2 regions of the Rhizobium sp. T1470 genome follow, and region 2 is predicted to be linked to the other one. Evidence: riboswitches for the same ligand, from Rfam matches in the RefSeq annotation. Region 2 holds a riboswitch; the other holds the start of a gene.
The links. A riboswitch is a leader RNA that binds a small molecule or an ion and turns the genes downstream of it on or off. The one in region 2 is predicted to bind thiamine pyrophosphate.
Positions count from the first base shown of each region.

Region 1: linked by a shared signal. The riboswitch ahead of thiM (hydroxyethylthiazole kinase) and the one ahead of thiB (thiamine ABC transporter substrate binding subunit) in region 2 are both predicted to bind thiamine pyrophosphate.

Region 1 covers NZ_CP148092.1:1,551,599-1,555,006, forward strand. The annotation lists gene WGT02_RS28735 (MFS transporter) at 1-1,034, shown strand, start outside; TPP riboswitch at 1,127-1,222, shown strand; gene thiM (hydroxyethylthiazole kinase) at 1,272-2,075, shown strand; gene thiE (thiamine phosphate synthase) at 2,072-2,707, shown strand; gene thiD (bifunctional hydroxymethylpyrimidine kinase/phosphomethylpyrimidine kinase) at 2,704-3,408, shown strand, end outside.
Region 2 covers NZ_CP148091.1:56,679-60,086, forward strand. The annotation lists gene thiP (thiamine/thiamine pyrophosphate ABC transporter permease ThiP) at 1-529, opposite strand, end outside; gene thiB (thiamine ABC transporter substrate binding subunit) at 529-1,557, opposite strand; TPP riboswitch at 1,602-1,713, opposite strand; gene WGT02_RS00295 (MDR family MFS transporter) at 1,774-3,306, opposite strand.

The DNA of each region.
Region 1 (3,408 bases), on a different replicon from region 2:
CCCTCCTTCTGTCGGTGTTCGGCGAAGGATCGGCGCGGGCCAAAGCGCTTGGGGTCTTTGCCTCGACTGGCGCGACCGGCTTTGTCCTTGGCATGGTGCTGGGTGGTGCCGCGACGGTCTTCAGCTGGCGGGCAACTCTTGTCATGGGTGCGCCGGTCGCAATTATCGCACTGGCGATTGCTCCTTTCGTGCTGCCGGCAGACCAGCAGCGCAGCGGGCCGCGTGCCAAGTTCGACTGGGCTGGCGCGATGACAATCACGCCGGGACTCTTGCTCTTCGTCTTTGGCATCACCAATGCTGCGGCCGATGGCTGGCAGGCGGTGCCGACCTGGGGCGCGCTCGTGGCGGCTGCCGTTTTGATCGGCCTCTTTCTCATCGTCGAATCCCGTCACGCTGATCCGATGGTGCCGCTTGCGATATTCCGGCGGGGAAAGCTCTCCCACGCCAATGCCATTGCTGCGCTGTTCCAGGGCGTCTATGTCGGCTTCCAGTTCATCGCGACGCTCTATTATCAGACAGTCGTTGGCTGGTCGGCCTTCGCGACCGGGTTCTCCTTTGCCTTCGGCGGCGTCTGCGTCATGTTCCTGGCGCCACGTTTTGCGACGATCGCGCAAAATCGTGGCACGACCGGGCTGATGACGCTTGGCGTAGCACTACAGGCGCTCAGCTACATCTTCTGGATCCTGAGCGTTGGCCACATCGACCCTGTCTGGCTGGTCGCCCTGTCACAGCTCCCGCTCGGTGTCGGCTACGCCATGACCTACCCCTCCGTGCAGGTTGCGGCACTCTCCGACGTTGGCGAGGATCAGTCCGGGCTCGCATCGGGGCTATTGTTTGGCTCCTTCCAGATCGGTGGCGGCATTGTGCTTGCGGCAGCCTCAGCCATATTCTGTGCGGCTTCCGGCTTCGGCTGGGATCCGTATTTCGCCGGCATCACGTTTGTCGCGGTCCTTGCGGTCCTCGTCACGCTTGCGGCCGCACTCGGTCCGAGAGCCTCTGTCGTTGACCGGAACATCTATCAGGCGGCGGAATAGCCGGGACCTGCTTTCGCGCCGACATCGCCGGCCACATCCGGCCATGTCCATTTTATGGATGACAGTCGCCGGCTTCTCTGCGACAAGAAGGCGATGAGAGACAGGGGCGCCCTCCGGTGGAGGGCTGAGAAGCACCCTTTGAACCTGAACCGGATAATGCCGGCGGAGGGAGTCGCTCGGGACTGTCGGCTTCCCGCGTCTGTCCCTGCGCCTTTCTCCCCGGTCGAAAGGCACACCATGCAAGATCAGACTTCGCCGGGAACGCTGCTGGGCGAATTGCGCGCCCAGCCACCGCTCGTCCACTGCATCACGAATTTCGTTGCCATGAACATCGCAGCCAATGTGCTTCTGGCAGCTGGCGCTTCGCCGGCCATGGTGCATGCGGAAGAAGAGGCTGGCGAATTTGCCGCGATCGCCGGCGCCTTGACGATCAACATCGGCACACTCTCGTCAGCATGGCTGCGCGGCATGCAGGCCGCCGCCATCGCAGCCGGCCGGGCCGGCAAACCCTTTGTTCTCGATCCGGTCGCCCACTACGCCACCGGTTTTCGTCGTGCGGCGGTGGACCGGCTGCTGGAACTCGGCCCCACCGTCATTCGCGGTAACGCCTCCGAAATCATCGCGCTTGCCGGCGGGGCGAGCCGTGGTCAGGGCGTGGATAGCCGCGATCACGTCGAGCAGGCTGAGGACGCTGCCCGGCTACTAGCCAGGGAACACGGAGCGACAATTGCAGTAACCGGCTCTGTCGATTTCGTCACCGATGGCGACCGGGCGGCGCGTATCGAGGGTGGCTCGGCGTTGATGCCGCAGGTCACGGCGCTTGGCTGCTCGCTGACCTGCCTTATTGGCGCATTTTCGGCTATTCGGCCCGGCGCACCATTCGAGGCAACGGTTGCAGCCCTTGCTACCTTCTCTGTTGCCGGCGAAATGGCAGCCAGCAAGGCGGATGGCCCAGGTTCGTTTTCCTGGTGTTTCCTCGATGCACTTGCTGCGCTTGACGCTGCTACGCTCGATCGCGATGCCAGGGTGCGCGCCGCATGAGAAACCTCGATCTTTCTCTTTACCTCGTCCTCGATCCGGGCCTTTGCGCCACCGTCGGCATGGTGGAGACCGCGCGCGCGGCGGTCGCCGGGGGAGCAACCGTGGTGCAGCTGCGCGACAAGCATGCGGATACCGCACGGATGATCGAGACTGGGCGGGCACTGAAGGTGGCATTGTCTGGCACCGGTGCTGTGCTCATCGTCAATGACGACGTGGAGGCGGCTATCGCGATTGGCGCCGATGGGCTGCATATTGGCCAGGACGACATCGATGCGATCACGGCGCGGCAATTGATTGGCCCGGACATGATCCTCGGCCTCTCGGCCGAAACGGCGGCGCTGGCGGCAGCAATCGATCCCGCGGCTGTCGACTATGCTGGATTGGGGCCGGTTTTTGCGACAGCGACGAAGCCTGACCACAAACCCGCGCTGGGCTTTGAAGGGCTTTCCCGCCTCGTCAAGGTTTGTCCCGTACCGGTCGTCGCCATAGGTGGCCTGAAATCCGCCCACGTCGGTGACGTGCTTGCCGCCGGGGCCGATGGGCTTGCGGTTGTCTCGGCGATTTGCGGGACGCCCGATCCACAGCTTGCGGCACGAGAGATCGCCGAGAACATGATAAAGGCAAGAACATGATCCGAAATGTGCTGTCCATTGCAGGCTCCGATCCCTCCGGCGGGGCCGGTATCCAGGCCGATCTCAAGGCATTTTCCGCGCGCGGCGTCTATGGCATGGCAGTGATGACGGCGCTGACCGCCCAGAACACGCAAGGCGTTTGCGGCGTCCATCTGGTCCCTGCTGCCTTCGTTGCGGATCAGATTGCGGCGGTTCTTGCCGACGTGCGGGTCGACGCCATCAAAATCGGCATGATTGCGACGGCCGAGATCGCCGACGCCGTCGCCGATGCGCTTGTGCCCCACCAGGGTATCCCGATCGTTCTCGACCCCGTCATGGTCGCCAAGGGCGGAGCTGCCCTCCTCGACCCCTCCGCTGTCGACGTTCTGATCAAGCGTCTGTCGCCGCTTGCAACCTTGCTGACGCCAAACCTGCCGGAAGCGGCTGCACTGCTTCATGTCTATGCCGCCGCCACACGCAGCGACATGGCCGAGCAGGCAGACAGTCTTCGCCAACTCGGCCCGGAGGCTGTCCTCGTCAAGGGCGGACATCTGGCCGGCGACGAAAGCCCGGATGTGCTCTCGACAGCCTCCGGGCCGACATGGTTTGAGGCAAAACGCATTCCGACCGCAAACACGCATGGCACCGGCTGCACCCTTTCCAGCGCGCTGGCCGCGGAACTGGCGAAAGGAGCATCAGTTCACGAGGCGGTCACGCGTGCC
Region 2 (3,408 bases):
CGAGACCACTCGCCATCAGCCAATATTCCGCTGGCACACGCTCCAGCGCCGCCAGCATCAAGCGGCACGCAAGCGGCATGTTAAAGAACACATGCGCCAGCAAGATCCCGGAAAGCCCGTAGATGCTGATCGGTTCCGCCATGCCGAGCTCGAGCAACAACGAGTTCAGTATCCCCAGCCGCCCCCAGATTCCGATCAATCCGAGCGCTCCGATCAGAACAGGAAGCCCCATCGGCACAGCCATGAGGCGAATGATCCAAATACGGCCGGGGAAATGCCGCTGACGTGCTAGGGCCTGTGCGACTGGAATGGCAAAAACGACGGACAGGAGTGTCGAAAGCAGAGCCTGCAGCAAGGTGAACCGCAGGACCCGCAAAATGTAGGGTTCGAACACCGCCGTCAGAATGGACGAAGTTCCGCTCGAAAGAAGCAAGGCAAAGGTTGCAAGGCCCACGAAACCGGCGATGCCGACGAGGCTCACGGCCCCGCCCAGTATCACCTGCCGTATCTCAGCCTTTGTCAAAAGCATCAGTTCATGCTCATGGCGGCCAACCACTCGTCGATCCAGGCCTTGCGGTTCTCGGCGACTTCATCCGAGCTCATCAAGAAGGTCTTTGAGGGGCTCACAAGCTTGCCGAATGCGTCGGGCAGCGGTTGCGATGTCGCCGAAACCGGCATCATCCAGTTGTTGGTCGGGATGGTATCCTGGAAGCCCGGCGTCACCATGAATTTCAGGAAATCGCGCGCAAGCTCCTTGTCGTGCGCATTCTTCAGCAGGCCGGCCACTTCGATCTGTATGTAATGGCCCTCTGAAAATGCCGCAGCCTGATAGCGGTCCGTATTTTCCGTGACCATATGGTAGGCGGGCGAGGTCGTGTAGGAGAGCACCATGGGTGCCTCGCCCTTGGTGAACAGCCCATAGGCCTCGGACCAGCCGGGAGTTACCGTCAGCACGCGCTTCTTGAGTTTTGCCCAAGCTTCGGGCGACTTGTCGCCATAAACAGACTTTACCCACAGCAAGAGCCCGAGCCCGGGCGTCGAGGTGCGCGGATCCTCTATGACTATCTTCTGCGAAGGGTCGCCTTCGACCAGCTCCTTCATGCTTTGCGGTGGGTTCTTGATTGTCTGCGTGTCGTAGACGACGGCGAAGTGGCCATAATCATAAGGCACGAACACGTCGTCCCTGTAGTCGCCCGGCACCTCAAGCGCGGTGACATCGACACCACTTGCCTCGAACAGGCCGGTTGCTTTCGCTTCCGTAGTCAGGTTCGTGTCCAGGCCGAGCACGACGTCTGCCTTCGTAGTGGCGCCTTCGAGCTTGAGACGCGACAACAGCGCCACGCCATCGGCCACGCTGACGAAATTGACGCTGCAGCCGCAGGTCTTCTCGAATGCTTCCTTGACCTTCGGCCCCGGTCCCCATTCGGATGTGAAGCTCTCGTAGGTGTAGACGGTGAGTGTCTTGTCCGCTGCCTGCGCGCTTACGCCGGCAAGGCCGACAGACGCGACAAAGGCCGCAGCAAGCAGCGAACGGCTCGTCAATATGTGTTCGAACATGGCACCTCTCCTCTGGTTTGCTTGAAGGGGAAAAGGGCGGTGCCAGATGTCACGCGTCTAATCCCTCCGCCGGTGTTAGCCGGATCAGGTTCCGCGGGTTGGCTTTCAGCCTCTCAGCCGCGCACCGAATGGCACGAGGCACCCCGTTAGAGCGTTTGAAGATGTATCGCCACGCTTGGTCTCTTGCAAGTGGCGGCCTCAGTCCGCCACCGGCATTTACTCCGCTGCCTCGGCACTGGCAGCCGGCCGTACCTCGGCCGCGCGAGGCAACTGCGTCGGCTTCAGCATCAAGGCGGCACAAAGGCCGATGAGAGCGATCGCGCAGGAAGCCATGAAAAGCGGAATGAAGGCATTGGCATAGGCTTCGGCCACAGCCTGACGCGCAACCTCCGGCAAAGCTGCCAGCATCTTCGGCGTCAGCTGCTCGATATCGGTCACGCCGGGAATGGAAAGTCCCGTCTTGCCGAGCTGTGAGCCAACGATCGCGCCATAAATGGAGATGGCGATCGATGCGCCGCCCATGCGCGAGAGCGTTACCGACCCGGTCGCCGCGCCGACGTCGCGAGCGGGCGCCGCATTCTGAACGCCAACGACGGGCACCTGTTGTGCGAGGCCCACACCAAAGCCGTGCAGCGCCATCACCGCCCCGATAAGCAAGACCGGCGTTCCTGCATGAACCTGAGTGAGCAGCACGAATGCGATGGCACTGCAGGTCAAGCTTGCTATTGCAAACGGCTTGTAGCGCCCGGTGATGGAGATGATGCGCCCGGCCGAGAGCGACCCGCAAACGATGCCGCCGGTCAGGAGAATAAAGAACGCTCCGGCTGCCGACGGTGAAAGGCCGGTCGTCGTCTGCAGGAACAGCGCAAAATAATTGACCATGCCAATGCCGATCGCGCCGCTCATGATCGACATCACAAGCAACAGGCTGAACGTGGAATTGCGGAACAGCGACAGAGGAACAATCGGTTCGGCGGCGCGACGCTCGACGAAAACCCATCCGATGACTGCAGCGACGCCGAGCACCACCATGGCGAGGTTCTGCGGTGCCACCAGCGAACCGAAGAGCTGAGCGCCATCGGCGGCCAGCACGATGCTTGCGGTCGTCAAGGCGAGCAGCAGAGCGCCGGCATAATCGATCCTCGGACGACGATTCGGCTTTCGGTAAGGCAGCATCACAGCCAGACCGACAAGGACAACAAAACCGATCGGAACGTTGACGAGGAAGATCGAGCGCCAACCGAAGAGATCGCTCATCGCACCACCGAGCACCGGTCCGATAGCGCCGGACGCCATCAACACAAGGCTCGAATAGCTCTGGTAACGCGCGCGTTCGCGGGGCTCAAACAAATCTGCGTTGACCGCAAAGATCGATACCATGATCCCACCCCCGCCAAGCCCCTGCAGCACGCGGGCCGCAATCAGCGTGTTCATGGATATAGCCAGTCCGCAGACGGCGGAGCCGACCGTGAAGATCATGATCGCGGCCATCATCACATACTTGCGGCCGAAGAGATCACCAAGCTTGCCGTAAAGCGGCATCACTGCGCTCACAGCGAGAAGATAGGCCGAGCCGATCCAGCCAAACCGCTCGAGATGACCGAACTCGCCGACGATCGTCGGCAGGGCCGTTGCAACGATCTGGTTGTCGAGCGTCGCCATGAACATGGCTGCCATCAGGAAAAGGAAGAGGATGAACCGCCGACGATGATCTGTCACAAGCGGCGCCGCGGCAATTTGAGTGTTCATGAAGCGTCGTTCCGAATGGATGTTGAGACAACTCATGTGCTATTAGCATATATTTGTCAATGTCACTTGATTGACCTCGGCATATTCTCAATCGACATATGA